Regions from separate parts of the Streptomyces sp. NPDC006385 genome, predicted to be linked through region 3. Evidence: riboswitches for the same ligand, from Rfam matches in the RefSeq annotation. Region 3 holds a riboswitch; each other region holds the start of a gene.

What was found. A riboswitch is a leader RNA that binds a small molecule or an ion and turns the genes downstream of it on or off. The one in region 3 is predicted to bind cyclic di-AMP.
Positions count from the first base shown of each region.
Region 1: another riboswitch for cyclic di-AMP. It lies ahead of ABZ078_RS20540 (C40 family peptidase); the one in region 3 lies ahead of ABZ078_RS06600 (transglycosylase SLT domain-containing protein).
Region 2: another riboswitch for cyclic di-AMP. It lies ahead of ABZ078_RS14260 (M23 family metallopeptidase); the one in region 3 lies ahead of ABZ078_RS06600 (transglycosylase SLT domain-containing protein).

Region 1 is NZ_JBEXQG010000024.1:108,621-117,333, forward strand. It holds gene ABZ078_RS20530 (ATP-dependent Clp protease proteolytic subunit) at 66-701, shown strand; gene ABZ078_RS20535 (hypothetical protein) at 709-1,017, shown strand; cyclic di-AMP (ydaO/yuaA leader) riboswitch at 1,358-1,567, shown strand; gene ABZ078_RS20540 (C40 family peptidase) at 1,571-2,044, shown strand; gene ABZ078_RS20545 (LysE family translocator) at 2,098-2,712, opposite strand; gene ABZ078_RS20550 (LysR family transcriptional regulator) at 2,803-3,726, shown strand; gene ABZ078_RS20555 (ATP-binding protein) at 3,730-4,188, opposite strand; gene ABZ078_RS20560 (helix-turn-helix transcriptional regulator) at 4,402-5,280, shown strand; gene ABZ078_RS20565 (DUF397 domain-containing protein) at 5,290-5,517, shown strand; gene ABZ078_RS20570 (8-amino-7-oxononanoate synthase) at 5,569-6,696, opposite strand; gene bioB (biotin synthase BioB) at 6,845-8,062, shown strand; gene ABZ078_RS20580 (adenosylmethionine--8-amino-7-oxononanoate transaminase) at 8,073-8,713, shown strand, end outside.
Region 2 is NZ_JBEXQG010000014.1:143,510-153,730, reverse strand. It holds gene ABZ078_RS14275 (DNA topoisomerase IV subunit A) at 1-834, opposite strand, end outside; gene ABZ078_RS14270 (pitrilysin family protein) at 1,359-2,741, shown strand; gene ABZ078_RS14265 (pitrilysin family protein) at 2,738-4,126, shown strand; cyclic di-AMP (ydaO/yuaA leader) riboswitch at 4,374-4,538, shown strand; gene ABZ078_RS14260 (M23 family metallopeptidase) at 4,551-5,336, shown strand; gene ABZ078_RS14255 (GntR family transcriptional regulator) at 5,525-6,220, shown strand; gene ABZ078_RS14250 (HPr family phosphocarrier protein) at 6,410-6,691, opposite strand; gene ABZ078_RS14245 (GNAT family N-acetyltransferase) at 6,871-9,714, shown strand; gene ABZ078_RS14240 (DUF5998 family protein) at 9,778-10,221, shown strand, end outside.
Region 3 is NZ_JBEXQG010000006.1:91,974-102,194, forward strand. It holds gene ABZ078_RS06570 (NAD(P)H-dependent oxidoreductase) at 1-426, shown strand, start outside; gene ABZ078_RS06575 (ABC transporter permease subunit) at 478-1,338, opposite strand; gene ABZ078_RS06580 (ABC transporter ATP-binding protein) at 1,523-2,686, opposite strand; gene ABZ078_RS06585 (DUF2092 domain-containing protein) at 2,738-4,045, opposite strand; gene ABZ078_RS06590 (hypothetical protein) at 4,372-4,494, opposite strand; gene ABZ078_RS06595 (polyprenyl synthetase family protein) at 4,793-5,803, opposite strand; cyclic di-AMP (ydaO/yuaA leader) riboswitch at 6,756-6,930, shown strand; gene ABZ078_RS06600 (transglycosylase SLT domain-containing protein) at 6,936-7,709, shown strand; gene ABZ078_RS06605 (HAD family hydrolase) at 7,744-8,574, opposite strand; gene fahA (fumarylacetoacetase) at 9,044-10,221, shown strand, end outside.

The DNA.
Region 1 (8,713 bases), on a different contig from region 3:
CCCTACATTACGTCATGTACGTCCTGTACATTTTTCACAGGCACCCCGGCAAGGGAGCGTGAGCCATGACCCGACCGTCCGCCCGCTACGTACTGCCCGAGTTCACCGAGCGCACGAGTTCCGGCACCAGGACGCAGGACCCGTACTCGAAGCTGCTGGAGGAGCGGATCGTCTTCCTCGGCACCCGGATCGACGACATCTCGGCGAACGACGTGATGGCCCAGTTCATGTATCTGGAGCACAAGGGCCCCGATCAGGACATCTCGCTGTACATCAACTCGCCCGGCGGCTCGTTCAGCGCCATGTCGGCGATCTACGACACGATGCGGTTCGTCGCCTGTGACGTGGAGACGATCTGCCTGGGCCAGGCCGGTTCGGCGAGCGCCGTGCTGCTGGCCGCGGGCACACCGGGGAAGCGCTTCGCGCTGCCCGGGGCCCGGGTGGTGATCCATCAGCCGGCGCTGCCGGAGCCGGTGCAGGGCCAGGCGAGCGATCTGGCCATCCAGGCCGACGAACTGACGCGTATTCGGACCCGCCTGGAGGAGATGCTCGCCGAGCACACCGGGCGCAGCCGCGAGCAGGTGGCCTCCGACATCGAGCGGGACAAGATCCTCGACGCCCAGGAGGCGCTGGAGTACGGGCTGGTCGACCGGATCATCCCCAGCCGCAAGGCCACCCTCGCCCCGCCCACGGGGAGGTGACCGGTCGGTGCTCCCACCCGAGTTGCCGCCCCTGCCCGCGCTGACGCGCGCGGAGGGGGAGTTGATCGACCGTTACCTCGATGTGGTCGACCTGCTGGGCCGGATCAACCCGGCCCAGTACGGCGACACCTACCGCGGACTGCGCGCCGCCCAGGCGCTGGTGGCCAAGGCGGCCGCGCTGCGGGACGCGCTGGCGCTGATGCACCAGCGGGGTGAGACGGAGCTGCACGCGCCCACGCTGGCGCGCGCGCTGCGCGTGCTGGACGGGGAACGCCGCACGGCTCGCGTCACGGTGCCGCCGCGCTCCGACAGTTGACGACCCGTCCAGACCGATCCGGACGTCTCGGCCCTCTGACGAGCCGTCCGGATCCGCACTGAAACGGACCAAACGATGTACCCCCCATCGGTGTATCTATGTCTCCGTTTGCGCGCCCCTCCAAGTTGCGCAACGGCCGTCGACACTAAGTGGAATTGAGCGCTCCGCCGCTGGTCCGAGGCTCCTCGGACATCTGGACACCCGCCCGGACACGAGGGTGTCCACCCGAACGGGTGAGTGGTGAGCAACGCCACAAATACCCGGTTCCGTTGGGCTTTTCGTTCATCCGTGCGTCAAGATCCCTGTCTGACGACAAGCCCCCGCCACAGCGGCGGGGCGATCCGAGCGGACGCCGAGTCCTGCCGCCGCCCGGATGACCGGTCGACGGAGTGGATCGGCAGGAGTGGAGGACCCGAGCAAGACGGGTCGCCGGAGCGGACGTTCGTTCGAGCCGAGCAACCCTTGGGGTGAAGCCGCGGCAACGCGGCCGGGCAACTTCGCCAGCCCGAATCCGACAGGTCATCCTTCACAGGCGGCTGACGAAGGGTTGCGCATGACAGCGCTCAATCGTGTCCCGTCGCTCATGGCCCGGGCCGGTACGGCCTCGGCTCTCACCCTCGCCGCGGTGGGCGGCACCGTCGTCGCCCCCGGCTTCGCCTCCGAGGCGGAAGCCGCGACGCCGGCGACGAAGGCCCTCCAGATCGCGGCCTCCAAGAAGGGCTCCCCGTACAAGTGGGGTGCCACCGGGCCGCACAGGTTCGACTGCTCCGGGCTCACGCTGTACTCGTACAAGAAGGCGGGCAAGAAGCTGCCCCGTACGGCGGCCCAGCAGTACAACAAGACCCGCCACATCTCCGCGCAGAACCGCAAGGCCGGAGACCTGGTGTTCTTCCACTCGGGGTCGAACGTTTACCACGTCGGCATCTACGCCGGGAAGGGAAAGATCTGGCACTCCCCGAAGAGCGGGGATGTCGTCAGGCTGCAGAAGATCTGGACCAGGAGCGTCTGGTACGGCCGGGTCAAGTGACCTTCCCGGGGGCGGTGAGGGCGTCCTGACGCGCCGTCACCGCCCCTGGGGCCTCACAGGGCCGACAGCGGCCCCACGAGGAGCGCCAGGCCGAAGACCGTCAGTGCGGCGCCTGTGCCGACCGTGACCGCCCGGGCGGCGCGCGGCCTGCGCAGCCATCTGCCGAGCCGGTCCACCAGCAGGACGACGACCTGGAACCACACCAGCGCGATCGCGAGCACGATCAGGGCGAGCAGCAGGGTCCTGGGCAGCGCCGGAGCGCCCGCGGGCACGAACTGCGGGAGCACGCTGAGGAAGGTGAGGGACGCCTTCGGGTTGAGGGCGTTGGTCACGAAGCCCTGCCGCAGTGGTCGCGCGGTGGAATCCTCGCGCGGGTCGGCCACGTCGGTGTGCGGCTGCCGCAGCGTCCGGAGACCCAGGTACAGCACATAGCCGCCGCCCACCACCTGCAGCGCCCGCAACAGCGCCGGCACGGCGGCCAGGACCGCGGCGACTCCCACCACCGCCAGCGTCACATGGACCAGCAGCCCGGCCCCGATCCCGAGCGCACAGGCGACGCCGGCCCGGCGGGAGACGAGGGCGTTGCGTACGACGACGGTGAAGTCCGCCCCGGGCATGGCGACCAGGCCGGCGGAGACCCCGGTGAAGGCGAGGAGCTGAGCGTCCATGCCGCCAGCGTGCCGTGCGGGGGCCTTCAGTAGGTATGTCGAATATCCTGGGAAGCCCTAAAGCATTCCTTAAGGCAGACAGGGGCCCGCATGTACGACCCGACCCGCCTCGCCGCCTTGGTGGCCGTAGCGGAGGCGGGTTCGATCACCCGGGCCGCCGAACGGCTCGGCTACACCACGCCCGCGCTCTCCCAGCAGCTCGCCAAGCTGGAGCGCGAGGCGGGCACCGCTCTGCTCGTACGGCATCATCGCGGGGCGCGGCTCACGGGTGCGGGAGAGCTCCTGGTGGCGCGGGCCCGGCGGGTGCTCGACGAGCTGGAGCGGGCACGGCACGAACTGGCCCGGCTGACCGGCCTGTCGGGCGGGACCCTCCGGCTGGGCACGTTCCAGACCGCCGGCATCCATCTTCTGCCCCCGGTGCTCAGCGCCTTCCGCCGCGCGCATCCGGACGTGGAACTGACCGTCACCGACTACGAACCGTCGGCCGGTGTCACCGCGGTGGCCGCCGGTGAGGTCGATCTGGCGCTGACCCACGCCTATGAACCGGGCGCCCCGGTCCCGCTGCCGTCCTCCGTCGGCGTCGAGCCGATCCTCGAAGAGGAGCTGGTCCTGGTGTCCGCTCCGGGCCACGCCCTCACCAGCGGGACCGCCCGGCTGCCGCTGGCCGAGCTCGCCGGTCAGCCACTGATCAGCATGGCGCCGGACGCTCCGGCCCGGCGGGGCGTCGAGGCGGTGCTGGCCCGGGCCGGTGCCGCGCCCTCGGTGCTGGTACCGACGCCGGGGTACCTGCTGGTGTGCGCGCTGGCCAGTGCCGGGCTCGGGGTGGCGGTCGTACCGGAGATGGTGGCGCGGACGTCGGTCACTCCGGTCGGGGTGCGCGCGCTGGAAGGCGGAGAGCTGCGCCGTACGATCTCGGTCGCCTTCCGCGGGGACGAGGCGGCGCCGGCCGCGGATGCCTTCCGGGCGCTGCTGCGCGGCACGTTCGGGCGCGCCCGACAGCCGCGGCAGCCCTGAGGGTCACGGCTCCTGCTGTCCCACCGCCGGCACCCGCGCCGCGGGTACGGTCCACGGCAGCTCGATGGAGACCGTCTTGCCGCCCTCGCGGGTGGGCCGCACTCTGAGCTTGCCGCCGCACTCCGCGGTCAGCCAGCGGATGATGACCAGACCGCGGCCGTTGTCCTGCTGGACGGCGGCCGGCAGCCGTTTGGGGAAGCGGGGGTGGCTGTCGGTCACGCCGATGCGCAGGTGTTCGTCACGGTCGAGCTCGATGTCCACCGTGAAGGTGGGTGACTGTCCGAGGGTGTGCTGTACGGCGTTGGTGGTGAGTTCGGAGACGATCAGCCGGATGGTGTCGGCCGCTTCCGTGTCCGGTGGCAGGCCCCACTCCGCGAGGGTGGTGACCACGTACGTCCGGGCCGCGGAGACCGAGGCGGGATCGCTCGGCAGAGTGACGGATGCTTCCAGGTGATCTGCCATGGCGACGTCGTCCCTTTCCGACGGGACCGCAGTCCGACACGGAGCGGATGGTTCGAGTACGGTCCCGGACTGGTGCTTCGTCGCCAGACTGCCATTACCGCGCCCGTCAGGGGCGGCGATCCACCAAGATATGCATATATCTGTCGCTCGAAGCGGTGAACTCTGCGACGGCAGAGCGTATTTGGGCGGCTCGGTTGGAGTAAGGAGTTGCCCATGCAGCACGGTCCCGCGGTGCGCCGCCGGAAACTGGGCGCAGAACTGCGTGCGTTGCGTACCGGGGCAGGACTCACCAGTGGTGAGGCGGCCCGGCTGGTGGGCTGGCACCAGTCCAAGGTGAGCCGGATCGAGACCGGCTCCAGCGGGGTGAAACCGGCCGATGTGCGGTTACTGCTGGACGCGTACGGCGTACGGGACACCCAACTGCGCGAGTTGCTGCTGGTGTTGGCGGGCTCTGACGAGAGTGGCGGCCGGCATCACTGGTGGCACGCGTACCGCGGAGTGCTGCCGCCGACGTATCGGGACTTCATCAGCCTGGAGTCCCAGGCGAGCGCGATGCGCACGCTGGAGACCTCCGTGGTGCCCGGGCTGCTCCAGACGCCGGAGTACGCCCGGGCGGTGACCCGGGCCGCGGTGAGCGGAGTCGCCGACGAGGCCGACGCCGCCGACGAACGCCTGGACGCGCTGGTGGCGGTCCGCCTGGCCAGGCAGGACGTGCTGCACGCCGATCCGCCGTTGCGGCTGAGCGCGGTGCTCGACGAGGCGGTGCTGCGCCGGGAGATCGGCGGGCCCGAGGTGATGGCGCGGCAGCTGGGGCGGCTGAGGGAGGCGGCGCGGCTGCCGCACGTCAGGTTGCAGGTGCTGCCGTTCGCGGCCGGGGAACATATCGGCATCACCGGGCCTTTCGTTATCTTCTCATTTCCGCGCACTTCTGATCTGGATGTGGTTGTTCTCGACCACTTGACGAGTAGCCTCTATCTCGAACGGAAAGAAGACCTCCGGGCTTACGCGGAGGCCTTCAACGCCCTTCGGATCCACGCCCTTTCGCCCGAGGAATCGTTGGATTACATCGCCGCGCTGGGTGGCGGCGCGTAAGGAGGCACCATGACCGCACTGCCTCGGAACGTATCTTCCAGTACCGATCTGCTCGGTGTTCGATGGCTGCGCAGCAGCTACAGCACGGGAGCCAACAACTGCGTCGAGACGGCGCGGACGCGCTCCGGTCCCTGGACCGGGCTGCTCGCCGTGCGCGACTCCAAGGATCCGGCCGGACCCGCGCTGCTCTTCTCCCCCGAGAGCTGGGCGGGTTTCACGGCCGCGTTCCAGTCCTGACACCTTCCGACCGAATCTGACCGACCTGGCGCACGGCCGTGTCACGCCGACTCATGGTCGTGTCTCGCTGATCACCTGTACAGCGCGTTCGATCTGCCCCTCGGAGAGGTCCGCGCGAGCGGTGAGCCTCAGCCGTGAGATGCCGTCGGGAACGGAAGGAGGACGGAAGCAGCCCACGGCGAGTCCCGCCGCACGGCAGTCGGCCGCCCACGCGACGGCCTCCTCCGGGGACGGCGCGCGCACGGAGACGACCGCGGCGTCCGGACGTACGGCTTCCAGACCCGCGGTCGTCAGCCGGGTGTGCAGGTCGCCCGCCACCGTGCGGGCCCGCGCGGCACGCTCCGGCTCACGGCGCAGCAGTCTCAGTGCCGCGAGGGCCGCGCCCGCCGCCGCGGGGGCGAGGCCCGTGTCGAAGATGAACGTCCGGGCCGCGTTGACCAGGTGGTCGATGACCCGGGCGGGGCCGAGCACGGCACCGCCCTGGCTGCCGAGCGACTTGGACAGCGTGACCGTCACGACGACGTCGGCGGCGCCCGCGAGTCCCGCCGCGTGCGGGGCGCCGCGGCCGCCGTCGCCGAGCACGCCGAGGCCGTGCGCGTCGTCGACGACCAGCCCGGCGTCGTGTTCCCGGCACGCGTCGGCGAGCCCGTCCAGCGGGGCGGCGTCGCCGTCGACCGAGAAGACGGTGTCGGACACGACGACCCCGGGGCCGTCGTGCGTCCGCAGCGCCTTGCGCACCGCGTCCGGCTCGGCGTGTGCGACGACCTGGGTCGCGCCGCGGGCCAGTCGGCAGCCGTCGATCAGCGAGGCGTGGTTGCCCGCGTCGGAGACGATCAGGGAGCCGTGCGGGGCCAGCGCGGTGACCGCGGCGAGGTTGGCCGCGTAGCCGGAGGAGAAGACCAGCGCCGCCTCGGAGCCGCAGAAGTCGGCCAGCTCGCGTTCCAGCTCGGCGTGCAGCTCCGTCGTGCCGGTGACGAGCCGGGAACCGGTCGCGCCGCCGCCCCACGTCCGCGCCGCCCGCGCCGCGCCCTCGACGACCTCGGGGTGGTGGGCCAGGCCCAGGTAGTCGTTGCTCGCGAGGTCGAGCAGCGGGGAGTCGGCGGGGCGGGGGCGCAACGTCCGTACGAGTCCGGCGCGGCGGCGCAGCTCCGCCTGCTCGTCGATCCAGCCGAACGCCATGGGTCCTCCGGGGCTTTTGTAGGTAGCGGACAGACACTAGCGGCAGGACCGGTGACCCATGGTGTGGCAATACCCACACCTCGAACGGCGTGTGTTGTGTGATCCCTACCTTGGCCCGAAGCGGTTCCGTAGGACAGGATCAGTCCCCATGGACCTGCTGAACACGCTGGTGGACAAGGGGCTTCGGCGCGAGCTGCCGACCCGCGAGGAAGCGCTGGCCGTCCTCGCCACTTCCGACGACGACCTGCTCGATGTGGTGGCCGCGGCCGGAAAGGTGCGCCGCCACTGGTTCGGCCGACGGGTGAAGCTCAACTATCTCGTCAACCTCAAGTCGGGCCTGTGCCCGGAGGACTGCTCCTACTGCTCCCAGCGGCTCGGCTCCACCGCCGGCATCCTCAAGTACACCTGGCTCAAGCCGGATCAGGCCTCCGAGGCAGCGGCCGCCGGATTGGCGGGAGGTGCCAAGCGGGTCTGCCTGGTGGCGTCCGGGCGCGGTCCGACCGACCGTGACGTGGACCGGGTCTCCGAGACCATCAAGGCGATCAAGGACCAGAACGAGGGCGTCGAGGTGTGCGCCTGTCTCGGTCTGCTCTCCGACGGTCAGGCGGAGCGGCTGCGCGAGGCGGGCGCGGACGCGTACAACCACAACCTCAACACGTCGGAGTCCACCTACGGGGACATCACCACCACGCACACCTACGCCGACCGCGTCGACACCGTGCGGAAGGCGCACGCGGCGGGCCTGTCCGCCTGCTCCGGCCTGATCGCCGGCATGGGCGAGAGCGACGAGGACCTGGTCGACGTCGTCTACTCGCTGCGCGAGCTGGACCCGGACTCGGTACCGGTCAACTTCCTGATCCCGTTCGAGGGCACCCCGCTGGGCAAGGAGTGGAACCTCACCCCGCAGCGCTGCCTGCGGATCCTGGCGATGGTGCGCTTCGTGTGCCCGGACGTCGAGGTGCGGATCGCGGGTGGCCGCGAGGTCCATCTGCGCACGATGCAGCCGCTCGCCCTGCACCTGGCCAACTCGATCTTCCTCGGTGACTACCTCACCAGCGAGGGCCAGGCGGGCAAGGCCGACCTGGAGATGATCGCGGACGCCGGGTTCGAGGTGGAGGGCACCGACCAGGTGACGCTGCCTGAACACCGGGCGACGGCCGGGGCCGGGTGCGGCTCGCACGCGAGCGCGGGCTGCGGGTCCCAGGAGAGCGCCGGGTGCGGATCGCAGGACAGCGCCGGGTGTGGGTCGCACGAGGGGGGTGGGGTGTGCGGTACGGCCGCTGCCGCGCCGGCCGGTGAGCCGCGCACCGACCTGGTCGCCGTACGCCGCCGGGGCGCCGGAACGGACCTCGCGCCCAATGCCTGACCCGCACCCCATGCCCGACCTGACCGTGCCCGAACTGCTCGACCTCGACCGACGGCACGTCTGGCATCCGTACGGCCCCATGCCCGGCCGCGTCGAGCCACTCGTCGTGGGGTCGGCGAGCGGCGTGCGGCTCAGGCTCGCGGACGGCTCGGGCGAGCTGGTCGACGGCATGTCGTCCTGGTGGTCGGCGATCCACGGCTACAACCACCCGGTGCTCAACGAGGCCGCGCGCGAGCAGCTGTCGCGCATGAGCCATGTGATGTTCGGCGGGCTCACGCACGAGCCCGCCGTACGCCTGGCGAAGCTCCTTGTCGACATGTCACCCGACGGCCTGGAGCATGTCTTCCTCGCCGACTCCGGATCGGTGTCGGTGGAGGTCGCGGTCAAGATGTGCCTGCAGTACTGGCGTTCGCTGGGCCGTCCCGGCAAGCAGCGGCTGCTGACCTGGCGCGGCGGCTACCACGGCGACACCTGGCAGCCGATGTCGGTGTGCGACCCCGAGGGCGGGATGCACGAGCTGTGGACCGGGGTGCTCCAGCGCCAGGTGTTCGCGGACCCGCCGCCGGCGGAGTACGAGGAGTCGTACGCGGACCGTCTGCGCTCCCTGATCGAGCGGCACGCGCACGAACTGGCCGCCGTGATCGTCGAGCC
Region 2 (10,221 bases), on a different contig from region 3:
CGCGAAGGGCAGTTCCGTGATGACGAGGCCCTTGCGGCGGGCGGTCACCGCCTCGACGGACACGGTCGCGCGGATCTTGAAGGTGCCGCGGCCCGTCTCGTACGCGTCCCGGATGCCGGAGAGGCCGACGATCCGCCCGCCCGTGGGCAGGTCGGGGCCCGGGACGTGCTTCATCAGGGTGTCCAGATCCGCGTTCGGGTGGCGGATCAGGTGACGGGCGGCCGCGATGACCTCGGCGAGGTTGTGGGGCGGCATGTTCGTGGCCATGCCGACCGCGATGCCGGAGGCGCCGTTGACGAGGAGGTTCGGGAAGGCGGCGGGCAGGGCGACCGGCTCCCGCTCCTGACCGTCGTAGTTGGGGACGAAGTCGACCGTGTCCTCGTCGATCGACTCGGTCATCAGGCTCGTCGCCGCGGCTTGCCGGCACTCGGTGTATCGCATGGCGGCCGGCGGGTCGTCGTTGCCCAGCGAACCGAAGTTGCCGTGGCCGTCGACGAGCGGGACCCGCATCGAGAAGGGCTGGGCCATGCGCACCAGGGCGTCGTAGATCGACGCGTCACCGTGCGGATGCAACTTACCCATGACCTCGCCGACGACGCGGGCGCACTTCACATAGCCGCGGTCGGGGCGCAGGCCCATCTCGTTCATCTGGTAGACGATGCGGCGGTGCACCGGCTTGAGGCCGTCGCGGGCGTCCGGCAGGGCGCGGGAGTAGATGACCGAGTACGCGTACTCGAGGAAGGAGCCCTGCATCTCGTCGACGACGTCGATGTCGAGGATCTTCTCCTCGTACGAGTCGTCGGGCGGTGGGGTCTTCGTGCTGCGGCGGGCCATCGCTGCCGGCTCCTTAGGTTTCTGGTCGCTCGAGCGTGTGACGGGATCTGACGCGGACCATTGTGGACCGCGGCACTGACAACCTCCGACCAGGACCCGAATCTCGGCCTCCCACCCGGTGTCCGAGAAGTGTCGCCGACGCCGCCTTTCGTCCGCGACCGAGGGGACGGATCGGGCACCAACGCCCGCGCGCCGCGAGAGGTTCCGCGAAGGCAAGCGCGTGCCACGAGACCGTTCACTCGCCGGAGTGATCTCCTTCCGGACGATCGTCGACGCGGATGTGCCGGGGCGCGAGCACGCGGGAGCGTGCCGGCGGCTCCGCCCGCCGTACTCACGGCACACGCCGACGAGCAGTGCCGCAGCACCGCCCGGGCGGCGACCCCGGCTCGTCTTCACCACCGTCCGGACACATCGTTCTGACCGGGAACTTCGCCGACCCTTCGGACGCTGCATACAGTGGCAGGAACTGAGCACGCAGTGCTCGACACAACTGCAGTGCACGCGACCGGAAGGACACCTTGCCCATGGGTCACACGGCCACACCGGAGGCACAATCCGGCGGCCTCACCGCGACGGAGCACCGCCTGGCCAACGGCCTGCGCGTGGTGCTCTCCGAGGACCACCTCACGCCGGTCGCCGCGGTCTGCCTCTGGTACGACGTCGGCTCCCGCCACGAGGTCAAGGGCCGTACCGGACTCGCCCACCTCTTCGAGCACCTGATGTTCCAGGGCTCGGCGAGCGTGAAGGGCACGGGCCACTTCGAGCTCGTCCAGGGCGCGGGCGGCTCGCCGAACGGCACCACCAGCTTCGAGCGCACCAACTACTTCGAGACCATGCCCGCCCACCAGCTGGAGCTCGCGCTGTGGCTGGAGGCCGACCGCATGGGCAGCCTCCTGACGGCGCTCGACCAGGAGAACCTGGACAACCAGCGGGACGTCGTCAAGAACGAGCGCCGCCAGCGCTACGACAACGTCCCGTACGGCACCGCCTTCGAGAAGCTGACCGCCCTCACCTACCCGGACGGACACCCCTACCACCACACGCCGATCGGCTCGATGGCCGACCTGGACGCGGCCAGCCTGGAGGACGCCCGCGCGTTCTTCCGCACCTACTACGCGCCCAACAACGCCGTCCTCACCGTCGTCGGCGACATCGACCCGGAGCAGACGCTCGCCTGGGTCGAGAAGTACTTCGGCTCGATCCCGGCGCATGACGGCAAGCCCGAGCCGCGCGACGGCTCGCTGCCCGACATCATCGGCGAGCAGCTGCGCGAGGTCGTCGAGGAGAACGTCCCGGCGCGCGCGATGATGGCCGCCTACCGGCTCCCGCACGACGGCACGCGCGAGTGCGACGCGGCCGACCTGGCGCTCACCGTCCTCGGCGGCGGCGAGTCCTCCCGCCTGTACAACCGGCTCGTACGCCGCGACCGTACGGCCGTCGCGGCCGGGTTCGGCCTGCTGCGCCTGGCCGGGGCACCCTCCTTGGGCTGGCTGGACGTGAAGACCTCCGGTGACGTCGAGGTGCCGGTCATCGAGGCGGCCGTCGACGAGGAGCTCGCCCGCTTCGCCGCGGAGGGCCCCACCGCCGAGGAGATGGAGCGCGCCCAGGCTCAGCTGGAGCGCGAGTGGCTGGACCGGCTCGGCACGGTCGCGGGCCGCGCCGACGAACTGTGCCGCTACGCCGTCCTGTTCGGTGACCCGCAGCTCGCGTTCACCGCCGTGCAGCGCGTCCTCGACGTCACCGCCGAGGAGGTCCAGGCGGTCGCCAAGGCCCGTCTGCGCCCGGACAACCGCGCCGTGCTCGTGTACGAGCCGGTCGCCGGCGAGGCCGAGGACCTTCAAGCCGCCGCCACCGACGGGACCGCACCCGCCGGGACCACCGACGAGAACGAGGAGTCGGCGCAGTGACCGAGCTCGCCAGCATGGAGTTCCACCCGCAGCCCCAGGCCGGCGAGGCCCGGCCCTGGGCGTTCCCGGCGCCCGAGCGCGGTGAGCTGGACAACGGCCTGACGGTCCTGCGCTGCCACCGCCCCGGCCAGCAGGTCGTCGCCGTCGAGGTGCTCCTGGACACGCCCCTGGACGCCGAGCCGAAGGGCCTCGACGGCATCGCCACGATCATGGCGCGCGCCTTCTCCGAGGGCACCGACAAGCACACCGCCGAGGAGTTCGCCGCCGAGCTGGAGCGCTGTGGCGCCACGCTCGACGCCTACGCCGACCACCCCGGCGTCCGCGTCAGCCTCGAAGTGCCGGTCTCCCGTCTGCCCAAGGCGCTGGCGCTGCTCGCCGACGCGCTCCGGGCGCCCGCGTTCGCCGACGCCGAGGTCGAGCGCCTGGTCCGCAACCGGCTCGACGAGATCCCGCACGAGCTGGCCAACCCCTCGCGCCGTGCCGCCAAGGAGCTCTCCAAGGAGCTGTTCCCGGCGACCTCGCGCATGTCCCGTCCGCGCCAGGGCACCGAGGACACGGTCGCCGGCATCGACTCCTCGGCCGTACGCGCCTTCTACGAGCGGCACGTGCGCCCCGCCACCTCCACCGCCGTGGTCGTCGGCGACCTCACCGGCGTCGACCTCGACGCCCTGCTCGGCGACACCCTCGGCGCCTGGACCGGCTCCACGGCCGAGACCCGGCCCGTCCCGGCGGTGACCGCCGACGACACCGGCCGCGTCGTCATCGTGGACCGCCCCGGGGCGGTCCAGACCCAGCTGCTGATCGGCCGCCTCGGCCCCGACCGGCACGACCGCGTGTGGCCGGCGCAGGTGCTCGGCACGTACTGCCTGGGCGGCACCCTCACCTCCCGCCTGGACAAGGTCCTGCGCGAGGAGAAGGGCTACACCTACGGCGTGCGCGCCTTCGCGCAAGTCCTGCGCTCGGCCCCGGACGGCACGGGCGCGGCGATGCTCGCCATCAGCGGCTCCGTCGACACCCCGAACACCGGTCCGGCGCTGGACGACCTGTGGAAGGTCCTGCGCGGGGTCGCCGCCGAGGGGCTCACCGACGCCGAGCGGGACTTCGCCGTGCAGAACCTCGTCGGGGTGGCGCCGCTGAAGTACGAGACCGCCGCCGCCGTGGCGAGCACGCTGGCCGACCAGGTCGAGCAGAACCTGCCCGACGACTACCAGGCGACGCTGTACCGGCAGCTCGCCGCGACCGGCACCGTCGAGGCCACCGCCGCGGCCGTGAGCGCCTTCCCGGTGGACCGTCTGGTGACGATCCTCGTGGGAGACGCGGCGCAGATCCGGGAGCCGGTCGAGGCCCTCGGTATCGGCGAAGTCACCGTCGTGGCAGCCGAGTAGAGGCCGAGCAGAGGCCGAGGAGAGGTCGAGCAGAGGACGGGAACGGCGCCGGGCAGCGGCCGCGCGCGTAGGGGGCCCTGGTGACGACACAGTCACCAGGGCCCCCTTATGCCCGAATTGCGGGAGAGGTTGCCTGTCTGCCCTGTGGGATGCGCTACAAAAGCCACGATCGGTTTGGGGATGGAAAGTTGTCCCGCTTAGCGTCTTCCGGGCTGTCCGTCAGGCAGTGCGCCGCACCCGCGGCACCGGACAGCCATCGCCGAGTCCCCGTACGGCGCGAGCCAGGGGAGCCGGGGACCCACTCACGTCCCTGGGGTGAATCGGACGCCCGCGCGAGCCGCGAGGGCATCCGTAGGAGACCTTCCTGCTCCGAACCCGTCAGCTAACCCGGTAGGCGAGAGGGAAGGAAAGGACCAGCCACTACATGGCGTTCACCTGCGCCACCGGGAAGAACCGCCCCACCGGCAAGCACCGTCGGCCCAGCCGGTTCGAGCGCACCACCGCCCGTGCGGCCGGCGTCGCCGCACTCACCGCCACCGGCGTCATGGGCACCCTGGCCGCCCCCGCGCTCGCGGCCGAACCGGCCGCGGAGCAGACCGGCCTCATCCCCGCCATCACCGTCGACAACTCGATCGTCGAGCAGATCGACGCCCAGGCCGACGCGCAGGAGCAGGCGGCCAGGGAGGCCGCCGCCGCGAAGAAGGCGGCCGAGGAGGCCGCCCGCAAGAAGGCGGCGGAGAAGGCCAAGGAGGAGCGCGAGGCCAAGGAGCGTGCCGCCCGCGAGGCCGAGCGCAAGCGCCTGCTGTCCTACGTCGCCCCGATCTCCGGCTCGTACGTCTCCACCGGCTACAAGTCCGGCGGCGCCGTCTGGTCCTCCGGCAGCCACACCGGCGTCGACTTCCACGCCGCCAGCGGCACCCCCGTGCACGCGGTCGGCTCCGGCACGGTCGTGGAGGCCGGCTGGGGCGGGGCGTACGGCAACAACATCGTGATCAAGATGAACGACGGTACGTACACGCAGTACGGGCACCTGTCGTCCATCGGGGTCTCGGTGGGGCAGACGGTCACGCCGGGCCAGCAGATAGGCGTGTCCGGCGCCACCGGCAACGTCACCGGACCGCACCTGCACTTCGAGGCCCGCACCACGGCGGAGTACGGATCCGACATCGATCCCGTCGCCTACCTGCGCTCGCACGGCGTCGACATCTGACGGTCCCACCGCGCTCCCCGAAGCCCCGGCTCACCGAGCCGGGGCTTTCGGCGTTTCCGTGACGATCGGCTGTCCAAAAAATATCCATGGATTCCGGCCCGCCGTCGGAAATTCCGGCCGGTTGCAATAGAGTCACTCAGCACACGTCATTCGTCGACGTTTCACGGGGATTAAGGCGGAGGTCGGTCATGCGTATTCCGGCGCACTCGGTATGCACCGCGATCCGGGACGACATCGTCGCCGGTGTCCACGAGCGCGGCAGCCGGCTCACCGAGGAACTCCTCGCACGCCGCTACGGCGTCTCCCGCGTCCCCGTGCGGGAGGCGCTGCGCACCCTGGAGGCGGAGGGATTCGTGGTGACCCGGCGGCACGCGGGCGCGTGCGTCGCCGAACCGACCGAGCAGGAGGCCGCCGACCTGCTGGAGATGCGCACCCTGCTGGAGCCGCTCGGCGCCTCGCGGGCCGCCCAGCGGCGCACCGAGGCCCATCTCAAGGTGCTGCGCGGCCTGGTCAGGCTTGGCCAGGAGCGGGCCAGGAGAGGGAACAGCGAGGATCTGCGCTCCCTGGGCGGCTGGTTCCACGAGACGCTGGCCCAGGCATCCGGCAGCCCCGCCCTGACCTCGACGCTGACCCAGCTGCGCCACAAGATCGCCTGGATGTACGCCGTGGAGCCGCCGGTCGATCCCGTGGAGTCCTGGACCGAGCACGGCGCGATCGTGGACGCCGTGGCGCGCGGTGACGGCGAGCGCGCCCGGTCGATCACGGCGCTGCACACCGAGCGCGCCATCTCCGCGCACCGGCTGCGGTTCGGTCCCGGTGGTGATCGCGGGGAGCGTGTGAGGAATTCGCAACATCCCGTAAACATGCCGAGTCTGCGACATTAACAGGAGCGCCGTATACAAAGGGGGGATATTCGGGGGTGCGGAATTTCCGCTGCCCTTTTCCGGGTGTGCCATTAATTCTCTCAAGTGCCCGCCTGGAAAACGCGGCGCCTGCCCTGAAACAGCGAAGCCGCGCCCGCCGGAAAGGCGGACGCGGCTTCACCGCTTGCTGCGAAGACCCGCTCAGGTCGTTCAGACCGTCTCGGGAAGCTCCTCAAGGCCCTCGGAGACCAGCTTCGCCAGACGGTCGAGGGCGGCGTCCGCACCCTCGGCGTCGGAGGCGAGGACGATCTCCTCGCCGCCCTGGGCGCCCAGGCCCAGAACGGCCAGCATGGAGGCCGCGTTGACGGGGTTGCCGTCGGCCTTGGCGATCGTCACCGGGACGCCTGTGGCCGTGGCGGCTCGGACGAAGATGGAGGCGGGGCGGGCGTGAAGGCCCTCGGCCCAGCCGACGTTGACGCGGCGCTCAGCCATGTGTTGCTGCCCTTCGGTGTTCAGGGTTGTCTAGACCAGTTTCCCACACGCGTGAAGCACGTCGGGAGGGGACGGAACGCCCCTCCTTCGGTGACCGTCGGGTCGCGGCCTCGACCCGACGTACGTCCTCCACAGACTGCCTCGCGCCGTTGTCATACGCGAGCCGTACTCTGGGGCCCATGCAGACCTCGTCGGACCGGCACGAGTACCCCGCCCACTGGGAAGCCGACGTGGTGCTGCGCGACGGCGGCACCGCGCGCATCCGCCCCATCACCGTTGATGACGCCGAGCGCCTGGTCAGCTTCTACGAGCAGGTGTCGGACGAGTCGAAGTACTACCGCTTCTTCGCGCCCTACCCGCGACTGTCCGCCAAGGACGTCCACCGCTTCACGCACCACGACTTTGTGGACCGGGTGGGACTCGCGGCCACGGTGGGCGGCGAGTTCATCGCAACCGTACGCTACGACCGGATCGGCGCCGACGGAATGCCCGCGTCGGCACCCGCCGACGAGGCCGAGGTCGCCTTCCTGGTCCAGGACGCCCACCAGGGGCGCGGCGTCGCCTCCGCCCTGCTGGAGCACATCGGCGCCGTCGCGCGCGAGCGCGGGATCCGCCGGTTCGCCGCGGAGGTGCTGCCCGCCAACACCAAGATGATCAAGGTGTTCACGGACGCCGGCTACACCCAGAAGCGCAGCTTCGAGGACGGCGTCGTACGCCTGGAGTTCGACCTGGAGCCGACGGACCGCTCGCTCGCCGTGCAGTACGCGCGCGAGCAGCGCGCCGAGGCGCGGTCCGTGCAGCGGCTGCTGGTGCCCGGCTCCGTCGCCGTCATCGGCACCGGCCGCACGCCCGGCGGGGTGGGCCGCAGCGTCCTGGGCAATATCAAGGACGCCGGGTACACGGGGCGGCTGTATGCCGTGAACAAGGCGTTCCCGGAGGACCTCAAGGAACTCGACGGGGTGCCGGCCCACCGCTCCGTGCGGGACATCGACGGGCCGGTCGACCTCGCCGTGGTCGCCGTGCCCGCCGAGTACGTCCCCGAGGTGGTCACCGAGTGCGGTGAGCACGGCGTGCAGGGGCTGGTCGTGGTCTCCGCCGGGTACGCCGAGAGCGGGCCCGACGGGCGCGAGCGCCAGCGCGCACTCGTCCGGCACGCGCGCGCGTACGGCATGCGCATCATCGGCCCGAACGCCTTCGGGATCATCAACACCTCGGCCGACGTACGGCTGAACGCCTCGCTGGCCCCCGAGATGCCCCGCCCGGGCCGGATCGGGCTGTTCGCTCAGTCCGGTGCCATCGGGATCGCGCTGCTGTCCCGGCTGTACCGACGCGGCGGCGGGGTCACCGGCGTCACAGGCGTGTCGACCTTCGTCTCGTCCGGCAACCGGGCCGACGTGTCCGGCAACGACGTCCTCCAGTACTGGTACGACGACCCGGACACCGACGTCGTCCTGATGTACCTGGAGTCCATCGGCAACCCACGCAAGTTCACCCGCCTCGCCCGGCGTACGGCGGCTGCCAAGCCGTTGGTCGTGGTGCAGGGCGCGCGGCACGGCGGCGCGGCGCCGCAGGGGCACGCGGTGCGGGCCACGCGGTTGCCGCACGCCACGGTGTCCGCGCTGCTGCGGCAGGCCGGCGTGATCCGGGTGGACACGATCACCGAGCTGGTGGACGCGGGGCTGCTGCTCGCCCGGCAGCCACTGCCGGCCGGGCCGCGGGTGGCGATCCTGGGGAACTCCGAGTCGCTGGGGCTGCTGACGTACGACGCGTGCCTGTCCGAGGGGCTGCGGCCGTTGCCGCCGCTGGATCTGACGACGGGGGCGTCGGCGGAGGACTTCCGGGCGGCCTTGGCGCGCGCCTTGGCGGACGACACCTGCGACGCGGTGGTGGTGACGGCGATTCCGGCCATCGGGGAGGTCTCACCCGGAGACGCGGAGCTGGCGGAGGCGCTGAGGTCGGCGGCCGAGCGGGTGCCGGGCAAGCCGGTGCTGGTGGTGCACGTGGAGCTCGGAGGACTCGCGGAGGCACTGTCGGCGGCGGCCAGCACCGCACCACAGGCGGGCACGACGGCACCCGGCGCCACAGGCCGGACCCACCCCTTCCGCCCCCTGGACTTCCTGGCCGAGACGCCGCCCGACAAGTCGGACACCTCCGAGACCCCCCGCCTCATCCCCGCCTACCCCGCCGCCGAGCGTGCCGTCCGGGCGCTCGCCGAAGTCGTCAAGTACTCCCAGTGGCGCCGCGAGGCGGCCGACCCCGGGAAGGTGCCCGAGTACGAGGACATCGACGAGAAGGGGGCCGCCCGGCTGATCGACGGGCTGCTCGCGCGCGGGCAGGGGCTCACGCTCGGCACCGACGAGACGTGTGACCTGCTCGGGAAGTACGGCGTCCATGTGCACCGCGCCCTGCACGCGCCCACCCCCGAAGCCGCCGCCGACGCGGCCCGCGCCCTCGGCTACCCCGTCGCCCTCAAGGCCACGGCCCCGCACCTGCGGCACCGCGCCGACCTGGGCGGCGTACGGCTCGATCTCGCCGACGAGGAGCAACTGCGGCGGGCGTACGCCGAGTTGACCGCGCTGTTCGGAAAGCCGGAGGAGCTGCGGCCGGTCGTGCAGCGGATGGCACCGCGCGGCGTCGACACCGTCGTACGGGCCGTGATCGACCCGGCCGCCGGTGCCGTGCTGTCCTTCGGGCTCGCCGGAGCCCCCTCGCAGTTGCTCGGGGACATGGCGCACCGGCTGATCCCGGTCACCGACCGCGAGGCGACCTCGATCGTCCGCTCGATCCGGACCGCACCGCTCCTCTTCGGCTGGCGCGGCTCCGCACCCGTCGACACCCCTGCCCTGGAGGAGCTGCTGCTGCGGGTCTCGCGGCTCGTCGACGACCATCCCGAGGTCGTCGCGGTCACCCTGGAACCGGTCGTCGTCGCCACGCACGGCCTGAGCGTGCTCGGCGCCTCCGTACGCCTCGCCCCGCCCCCCGCCCGCGACGATCTCGGCCCGCGGACACTCCCCGTGTACTGAGTCGGCACAGTCGGCACAGGGACTGCCGTGAGCGGTGCCTCGCAGTCAGTGCGCCCCCGTAGGATGGACGTCATGGCCAAGACCAGTACGACGACCCAGGGGCTGCGTGCGGCGATCGAACGCAGCGGCTACTACCCGGCCCTCGTGGCCGAGGCGGTGGAGGCCGCCGTGGGCGGCGAGCCCATCCGGTCGTTCCTGGTCCATCAGGAGACGACGTTCGACCAGAACGAGGTGCGGCGGCACGTGACCGTGCTCGTCCTCACCGGCAACCGCTTCATCGTCAGCCACACCGACGAGCAGGCCGCCGACACCACCTCCCCGACGCCGTACGCCACGACGTCCACGGAGTCCGTGAAGCTCGACCGGATCTCGTCGGTCGTCGTCAGCCGCGTGGTCGCCAACCCCGAGCAGTACACCCCGGGCACCCTGCCCCGCGAGGTCGTGCTGACCATCGGCTGGGGCGCCGTCTCTCGCATCGACCTGGAGCCCGCCGCCTGCGGCGACCCC
Region 3 (10,221 bases):
GACAGCGACCACGTGCGCCCGACGGAGGGCAACGTGGCGCTGCTGCTCGACGCGACGCTCGCGGCGACGGACGTCGTGATCGCCTCGCCCCTGTACTGGTACTCGGTGTCCGCCCACGTCAAGCGCTACCTCGACTACTGGTCGGGCTGGCTGCGCACCCCCGAACTCGACTTCAAGGCGACGATGGCCGGGCGCACGCTGTGGGGCGTCACCGCGCTCGCGCACGAGGAGCGGGAGGTCGCCGACCCGCTGGTCGGCACGCTCAACAACTCCGCCGCGTACATGGGCATGCGCTTCGGCGGGGTGCTGCTCGGCAACGGCAGCAAGCCCGGTGACGTGCTGAACGACGCCGAGGCCCTCGCCCGCGCGAAGACGTTCTTCGCCCAGGAGGCCCCGCTCGCCCGGTTCCCGTACGAGACCGACTGAAGCCGAATGGAACCCACTCGATGAGCTGAGCCGTGACGTCCTTTCGATGAACTAGGCCGTGATGTCCTTCGCCGTGAACCTCGCCCACGCAGCGGAACCGAACACCGCCGCGTAGAGGGCCTGCACGCCGAGGTTCTTGACCAGGTCGTCCCAGTAGACGGGATCGCGCATGAGGTCGGCGAAGGACAGCCAGTAGTGGGAGAAGAAGTACGGCTGGATCGCGTGGAGCTGGGGGATCTGGTCGAGGATCTGGACGGTGATCAACAGGCCGACGGTCGTCGCCATCGCCGCGATGCCACTGTTGGTCAGCGTCGAGACGAATAGGCCGAGCGCCGCCATGCCTATGAGTGACGCGGCGACGACCAGGGCGATCAGCAGGGCTCTGCCCAGCCCTTCCGCGAAGCTGATCCGCGTGCCGGAGATGGTCGTCAGGTCGCCGAGTGGGAAAAGCAGCGCCCCGACCGTGAGTGCCGAGACCGCGACCACGAGGGTGGCCACCAGGCAGAACGTCATCGTGGTCGCGTACTTGATGAGGAGCAGGCGAGTGCGGCCGGCGGGGGCGACGAGGAGATAGCGGAGGGTGCCCGCGTTCGCCTCGCCCGCTATCGCGTCGCCCGCTATGACGCCGATCGCCATCGGCAGGAAGAACGGGAGCGTCGCGGCCAGGGCGGTGAAGACCAGGAACAGGCCGTTGTTGGTGATCTGCGAGATGAACGCCGGGCCACCGCCCTGCGGACCGCCGCCTCCCATCGATCCACCGTCACTGGTCTCGATCTTCACGGCGATCCCGACCAGAATCGGCACGCCCGCCAGGACAGCGAGCAGCGCGAGGGTGCGCCAGCGCCGGAAGGTCGTGAGCAGTTCGCTGCGGAGAAGACCGAAGGTCCACAAGGGGCTGGGCTTACGGCTCAACGGGCTCGCCCCACGGATCAGCGGGCTGGGTTCACGGCTCGACGGCTTGGGCTCGCGACTCGACGCACTGGGTTCTCGGCTCAGCGCACCGGAGTTGCGGCTCGACGGACTGGGGTCCGACGGGCTGGAGTCGCGTCTCGATGAGCTCGAGTCGCGGTCCGGCGGACCAGGTTCACGGATTGCTTCAGCCCGCGACATCGAACCCCTCCCCCGTGAGTGCCACGAACGCGTCCTCAAGAGAGGCCCGTTCGACGCCGAAGCCGCGGACACGGACGCCCGCGGCCACCAGCGCGGCGTTGAGCTCGGCGAGATCGCGGTCGGGTGGCTCGGCGGTCACCCTGTCGTCCTCGATGACGACATCACCGGCGCCCTGCTCCTTCAGTACCCGTGCCGCGTCCGCGGTGTCGGGCGTGGTCACGAGGAGCCGGCCGCGCATCCCGGCCGCCAGCTCCGCCACCGCCCCCTGGGTGATCAGCCTGCCCTGCGCCATCACCGCCGCGTGCGTGCACACCTGCTCGATCTCGTCGAGGAGGTGGGAGGAGAGGAAGACGGTCGTGCCGTCGGAGGCCAACTCGCGGATCAGCGAACGGATTTCCCGCATGCCCTGCGGATCGAGACCGTTGGTCGGCTCGTCCAGGACGAGGAGTCTGCGCGGCTGGAGCAACGCGGCCGCGAGCCCCAGACGCTGTTTCATGCCGAGCGAGTACGCCTTGGCCTTCTTGCCCGCGGCGGCCGCCAGGCCCACCCGGTCCAGCGCGGCCGCGACCCGATCGCGCCGGGTACGCGGATCGGCGGTCGGGTCGGCGGAGTCGTAGCGGATGAGGTTGTCCCGGCCGGAGAGGAAGCCGTACAGGGCGGGTCCCTCGATGAGCGCGCCGACGTGTGGCAGTACGGCGCGAGCGGCTCGGGGCATGGGCTGCCCGAGCAGACGCGCGGTACCCGAGGTCGGCTCGATGAGGCCCATCAGCATGCGGATGGTGGTGGTCTTGCCGGAGCCGTTCGGCCCGAGGAAGCCGAAGACACTGCCCGCCGGGACGGTCAGATCAAGACCGTCCACGGCGAGCTGCCCGCCGCGGTAGCGCTTGGTGAGCCCGCGAGTGGCGATCACCGCGCCGAGGTCGGCGCCCTGGTCGCCTTGCTCGACCTGAACGACCTGACCGACCTGACCGACCTGACCGACCTGCTCGGCCCGAGCGATCCGATGAGCCTGCTCGGCCTGCTGGGCCTCAGCGATCGACGGGGCCTGCGCGGCCGGAGCGATCCGCTCGGCCTCGTCGGCCTCGTCGGCCTCGTGGCCATGGCCGGCCCGATCGACCTCGTCGGTCTCCGCAGCGGGCAGTTCCTCCATCGGCTCCTCAGGCTCCTCGGTTCATGGCGCGCGTACGGCGATCAGCCCGAGTCACTTACTCGAGTCGGCCGCCTTCACGAGCGCGTTCTTGTCGACCGCACCCACGTAGACCTTGCCGTCGTCTGTGATCAGGGCGTTGATCAGCCGGGTCTTGAAGACCGTGCCCGAACCGAACTTGCCGCTGACCTTGTCGCCCAGGGAGTCGAGGAAGCCACCCATGTCGCCGCCGACCTCGGCGCCGGAGGGAACGCCCTCGCCACCGGTGTCGAAGACGGCCACGGAGTTCCAGCCCTCGCCGATGACCTCAGGGCCGTCGGACGCCTTGCCGGGCTTGCCCTCGGCCTTCGAGCCGCCGAACTCCTTGCCGAACTCCTTGCCGAACTCTTTGCCGAACTCCTTGCGGAACTCGTCCTCGGACTTCGGGGCGCCGTGCTCACCGCCCGCCCCTTCCAGATCGCTCTCCTCGGTGACCTTGGCGCCCTTGGGCGGGGTGAAGTCAAAGGTGGAGGCGGCCGGCTTGGCGAAGCTGACCTGGGTGAAGCCCGCGTCGACCACTGCCGAACCGCCGCTCGACGGGGTCAGCGTGAACTTCAGCGGCATTCCCGTCTTGGCGTCCACGGCGACAGTTATCGCGCCGACCGTGGTCCCGGACTGCTTCGGCTTGATGAGCAGCCGGTACGCGTCGCGACCCGCGACCTGGGCGGTGCCGTCGACGGTGACGGACGTGGTGTCGTCGACCGCCTTCAGGGCCTCCTCGGTGAGGTCCTTGGGCGTGGCCGGGACCTCTTGCGACCGCTCGAACCGCTCCGAGTGCTCCTTGTGAGCCTGGGGCTCGTCGGCGGTGCCGTGGAAGACCTCGTTCGACTTGCTGTCGTAGCCCCAGACGTCCTTGCCGTTGTGGATGAGGCTGTACTCCGAGGCGTTCTCCAGCAGGGAGAGCTTCTGCCGATCCGGCCCGTCGACGGCGACACGCAGCGTGTGCGTGCCGGAGACGAGCTCGGTGAGCTTGGCCGAGGGGTCGGCGGACGATCCGTCACCGGACCCCGACCCCATGGCGCCGGAGGTGAGGCTCGACTCCAGGCCACCGAGGTCGGGCAGGCCCAGATCGGTGCTGATCTTCACGGTGCCGGACAACCGCTGTACGTCCGACTTCGCGATTTTCTCGATGAGTTGCTGCGCGGTGATCTTCGGCAGGTCCGGGTCGCCGGAGTCGGCGATCGCCGGGACCAGCCCGATGGTCGCCGCCGCGACTCCCACGACGGTGACGGGAACGATGTACCGCGCGGCCTTGCGCCGCCCTGCGCGCAAGTCGTCGACCTCGTCGGCGGTCGTACTGTCGTCGGATGCGTACGGTGCCATGTGTGCCTTACCTCCGTCGTCGGCGGCGGCTGCCCGTCTCTTCTCCCCGCCCGAGAGTCTTACGACCCCGCGCTGGTCCACCCCTGAGCCGCCATTCTCACCCGAATCGGTGAGGAGTGGTGATGTCCGTGGTTTCCATCTGACCAAATCGGCCAGGGAGATTCGTCAACCTTCGGAGCCAACTCCGCGTACACCTGCGGTATGACACACGAAGGCTGGGTCTCCCCCAACCCGTAGGGGTCGGCGGGGAAGACGCCGCGATGCACGCCACGCCACCGCGCGGATCAGACGTTTCCCGAAGCCGATCAGCCGCTCGCGCAAGCCCGTCAGCCCTGCAGGCCCAGGAGGTGGTGCCGTGCCGTGCCGGAGCCGGTCGGGGCGACGCCGCCGACGGTGTTCAGCCGCACGATCTCGTGCGGTGCCGACGAGCAGGCCGTGTGTGGCGTCAACCGGGCTGAGTGGCCTTCAGGCCGCGTCTTCGATGCGGCCCCAATGTGCACTGAATCCAGACACGTGGCGAGTCACACACATCGACAGCCGCTTCCGGGCCGGCCCCGACGCGTGGGTCCAGGGGCGGCAGCCACTGGCGAGGGCGAAGGGACGGACCCCCTTCAGGGGGACCGGGCAGGGACTGGCAGAGCTGGCAAGGACTGGCAGGACTGGCAAGGACTGGCAGGACCGGGCAAGGACTGGCAGGACCGGGCAAGGACTGGCAGGACCGGGCAAGGTCGCCGGGGGGCGAGCCCCCTACCCCGCCCGATGCACCACGGCGTCGCACAACTCCATCAGCGCGGCCTTGGCATCCACATCCGGCAACGGAGCCAACGCGGCCCGCGCCTCCTCCGCATACCGCACCGTGTCCCGCCGTGCCTGCTCCAGCGCCGGGTGCTCCCGCAACGCGGCCAGAGCCTCCGCATGCCGCGCGTCGTCACTGAGGTCGGAGTCCAGCAGCTCGCACAGCGCGACGTCCTCCGCCAGCCCCAGCCGCTCGGCCCGCTCCCGCAGCCGCAGGACCGGCAGGGTCGGAATCCCCTCCCGAAGATCCGTACCGGGCGTCTTGCCGGACTCATGGGAGTCGCTCGCGATGTCCAGCACGTCATCCGCCAGCTGGAAGGCGACCCCGAGCCGCTCCCCGTACTGGGTCAGCACATCGACGACCGTCTCGTCGGCGCCCGACATCATCGCCCCGAACCGGCACGACACCGCCACCAGCGACCCGGTCTTCCCGCTCAGTACATCCAGGTAGTGCTCGACCGGATCCCGCCCGTCCTGCGGCCCCGCCGTCTCCAGGATCTGCCCCGTGACCAGCCGCTCGAACGCCTCGGCCTGCACCCGCACCGCCTCGGGCCCGAGGTCGGCCAGGATGTGCGAGGCGCGCGCGAACAGGAAGTCCCCGGTCAGAACGGCGACGGAGTTCCCCCAGCGGGTGTTCGCGCTGTCGACACCCCGCCGCACCGTGGCCTCGTCCATCACGTCGTCGTGGTACAGCGTCGCCAGATGAGTCAGCTCCACGACCACCGCCGACGGCACGACCCCCGGCGCATAAGGATCGCCGAACTGGGCGGTGAGCATCACGAGCAACGGCCGGAACCGCTTTCCGCCCGCCCGCACCAGATGCTGGGCGGCCTCGGTGATGAAGGGGACCTCACTTTTGGTGGCTTCGAGCAGTCCCTCCTCGACAGCCGCCATTCCGGCCTGGACATCGGCTTCCAGAGCCTGGTCCCGCACGCTCAGCCCGAACGGCCCGACGACGGTCACGAGGGGTCTCCTGTCTGCTGGTGTCTACTGGCGGTTACACGGTTTGTCGATAGGTCGCTGCCATCACTCAAGTCAGCGTATCCGGTCACGTTTCGATCACCGATGCCGCCCACCCGTCCACCACGGGCTGTATCGGATCAGGAGCCGTATGTTTCTGATCACCTGATAAGGCCGGACATCTATCTACTTATAGGTAAGTAGCCACCCGAGTCCGAACCAGGCAGCCGAGGCCCGACCTTGCCATGGACATGCCGCCTTGGAGCACTGCCGCCACGTCCGCCACCTCCGCAGCCTGGGCCGGCTGGGCCGCCTGGGCGACAGCGGCGCGCCGACCGCACCGCACGGCGCTCGGGGCCCACCACCTTGACGGGATCCACCCTCACGCGCATCCGCACACCCCCCTCCCCTACGACGACTCCGACGGGGCGACCCCGTACCAGCGCCCCTCGGGTACCCACAGCAGGACACACCCACGGACGATTGCCATGACAACGACGGGCACCGCATCCGAGGTTCCGTCCGCGCCGGGCACTGTTTCGAGCGCGAAGTGAGCCAGACGAGCTGGACATTGAGGCAGGACTGGCCCATCCGACCGCGCCACCCGAAGTCAGAACGAAGACCCCCTTTTCCGCTGGACACGGGAAAAACGGACTTCATGGGCGGGCAATTAAAGGCGAGTTGGAGTCATTGCCCGTTTTGCCACTTCTGTGGATGCCAGTGAGTTGAGTCACGCACGCACCGCCATCCACCTGGCCACGCACACCCCCGGCTCTCCTTGCGGCAAACGCAAGTTGAGACTTGGCGACCGCAAAGGATCAAGCGCCTTATACGCACCCGACCATGTTCAACCCGCATGACAGATGACCATGGCACTTGTTTCGGACATGTGCTCTCGCATACGTTCCCGCTCAGTCGGGCGGACGCCGAATCCTGCCGCCGCCCGAACCAGCCACCGACGTACTCACTCACGCACGGCAGGAGCGGGGGACCCAGGTAAGTCGCCGGACCCGACGCCTCGATGGCGCACGGGACCGGCTAGGGGTGAAGTCGCGCCGTCGCATGGCGACGCGGCCGGGCATCTCCCGCCCGAACCCGACAGCTCACCTCGTAGGCGCCGGAGAGGAACAGCGTCATGCCCCGAGGCAAGCACCGCCGCCCCCGCACCAACCCGCTCACCCGACGCGTCGTCGCAGCCGGAACCGGCACCGCCGCTCTCGCCCTCCCGCTCCTGAGCGCGACCAACGCCAACGCCGCACAACCGGCAAAGGCGCCCGCCGCCCTGCAGACCGCACCGCAGTCCGCGCCGTCCGCGGCGAAGGCCAAGTCCCTCACGTATACGACGAAAAAGGGCGACACGCTCTACGGCATCGCGGACAGGTACGACGCGCAGGGCGGCTGGCGACAGCTCTACAAGGACAACCGCGAGGCCATCGGCGACAACCCCCGGCTGATCCACCCGGGCCTCGACCTGAAGGTGCGGGCCACGAAGACGCCGAGCACACCGAGCAAGACGGCCGACAAGGCGTCCGCGCCCGCCAAGAAGTCCAGCGTCGCTCGCGCCACCCAGGCTTCCGCGAAGACGTACCCGAACACGCTCGACGGCTGGATTCGCGAGGCGCTGGACATCATGGCGCAAAAGGGAATTCCCGGTTCGTACGACGGCATTTACCGCAACATCATGCGCGAGTCGTCCGGCAACCCGGCCGCCATCAACAACTGGGACTCCAACGCCGTGGCGGGCACCCCCTCCAAGGGGCTCCTCCAGGTCATCGACCCGACCTTCGCGGCGTACCACGTGCCGGGCACGGTGTACGACCCCTTCGACCCGGTCGCGAACATCACGGCCGCGTGCAACTACGCGGCCGCGCGGTACGGCTCGATCGACAACGTGAACGGCCCCTACTAGACGAGGAACGGGCCGTCCGGGCTCGGACCGGCCCCTACTGAGCGAAGTCGGCCAGGCTGCCCGCGAACAGTCTCTCGAGGACGACGGCGATGCCGTCGTCCTCGTTCGAGAGGGTGATCTCGTCGGCGACCGCCTTGAGTTCGGGGTGCGCGTTGGCCATGGCGACACCGTGGGCGGCCCAGTCGAACATGGGGATGTCGTTGGGCATGTCACCGAAGGCGACGGTCTCGTGCGCGCCGAGGCCGAGATGGTCGGCGGCGAGCGCGAGACCGGTCGCCTTGGTGATGCCGCATGGCTGGAGTTCGACGGTCCCGGGCCCCGACATGGTGACGGTGGCGAGAGAACCGACCACCGCGCGCGCAGTCGCCGCCAACTCGTCGTCCGAGAGGGTCGGATGGCGCAGCAGCACCTTGCTGATCGGCTCGCACCACAGGTCGTCGCGGTGCCGGACCCGTACGGCCGGCAGGGTGGGGTGGGGCATCAGGTATCCGGGTTCGATGAGTGTGAGCCCGTCGACGCCGTCCTGGTCGACGGCCGCGTACACCTGCCCCACCTCGGCCTCGATCTTGCCGAGCGCGGTCTCGGCCAACTCCCGGTCCAGGGTGATGGACCACAGCAGGCGGTCCGCGCCGGCGTCGTACAACTGCGCGCCCTGCCCGCACACCGCCAGGCCCGCGCTGCCCAGGACGTCGAGGAGCGGCCGCACTCTGGGCGCCGGCCGTCCCGTCACGACGAGGTGCTGGGCACCGGCCGCCGCCACCAGCGCGAGCGCGTCGATGGACCGGTCCGAGAGCGTGTCGTCGCCTCGGAGCAGGGTCCCGTCGAGGTCAGTGGCGATGAGTGAATATGCGATAGGTGCGGCCATGATCAGAGAATACGGACAGGACGCCCCATCGACTCGACGCGAACCGGACGGCTGCTGTGTTCACATGTGTTGACACCTGTTCCGGTTGCGCCGCCGCTTCCCGTTCCGTTTCCGGTTCTGTTCCGACACGACAACTTCCTTCCTTTTCTTGCGATTTCACCCCCACGTGGTGGTCGCCGGCTCCTGACGGGGTGTTGACGCGGTTGAACATGTTGGTGAGGAAGATCATGAGGAAGGGTGCCGGTTCCCTTGAATGCGTTCGGAAGGACGTACGCCGGGTTGGTCATCCGTGCCCGCATGGTGCTGCCTTCGGCCGATGATCCCTCGACGCCCCGCGCGGTCCGCGGCGACCTGGTGATTCGCCCACTCGGCGACGCGGGAATTCGCACTGCCCAAGACGGGCGACTCACCCGTAACGTGTGGCCCGACCACATGGCATACGGAGCGGATGAGAGTGAGGCAGCACCCCATGCCCCCCTTCGATCTCCCCGAGGGCGACCCCTTCGGCACGCACAACCTTCCGTACGGCGTCTTCTCCCTCCCCGGCTCGGACTCCGCGCGCCGGGTCGGCGTCCGGCTCGGCGACCAGGTCCTCGACGCGGGCAGGGCGGCCTACGCGCTCGGCTCGCCGTACGCCCCCCTGCTCGCCCAGGACTCCCTGAACCCGCTGCTCGCCGCGGGCCGCACCACCTGGTCGGACGTACGGCGCGCCCTGACGGCGTGGGTGACGGTGCCGGCGCACCAGGAGGCCATCGCTGACCTCTTCCATCCACTGTCCTCGGTCGCCCTGCACCTCCCCTTCCAGGTCGCGGACTACGTCGACTTCTACGCCTCCGAGAACCACGCCCGGAACGTCGGCCAGATCTTCCGCCCCGACGCGCCGGACTCCCTGGTCCCCAACTGGAAGCACATGCCGATCGGTTACCACGGCCGCTCGGGCACGGTGGTGGTCTCCGGCACGGACGTCGTACGACCGTCAGGCCAGCGCAAGGCACCCGCCGACCCGGCCCCGGTCTTCGGCCCGTCGGTCCGCCTGGACATCGAGGCCGAGGTCGGCTTCGTGGTCGGCGCACCGTCGGAGACGGGCAAGCCGGTGGCACTGGGCGATTTCCGGGAGCACGTCTTCGGCGTGTGCCTGCTCAACGACTGGTCGGCACGTGACATCCAGGCCTGGGAGTACGTCCCCCTCGGCCCGTTCCTCAGCAAGTCCTTCGCCACGTCGGTGTCGGCGTGGGTCACCCCGCTCGACGCCCTGGAAGAGGCGCGGGTGGCACCCCCGAAGCGCACGCACCCTCTGCTGCCGTACCTCGACGACTCCGGCTCCGAGACGGGACGCGGCGGTTACGACCTGCGTATCTCGGTGGCCGTCAACGGCCACGTGGTCTCCGAACCTCCCTTCTCCACCATGTACTGGACCGCCGCCCAGCAACTCGCCCACATGACCGTGAACGGCGCCTCCCTCCGCACGGGCGACCTGTACGGTTCGGGCACGGTCAGCGGCCCGACGGAACGCGAGCGCGGGTCGCTGCTGGAGCTGACCTGGAACGGCCGGGACCCCCTTGAACTCCCGGACGGCAAGCGGACGTTCCTGGAGGACGGCGACGTGGTGACCCTGTCCGCCTGGGCTCCGGGGCCGGGTGGGGTTCG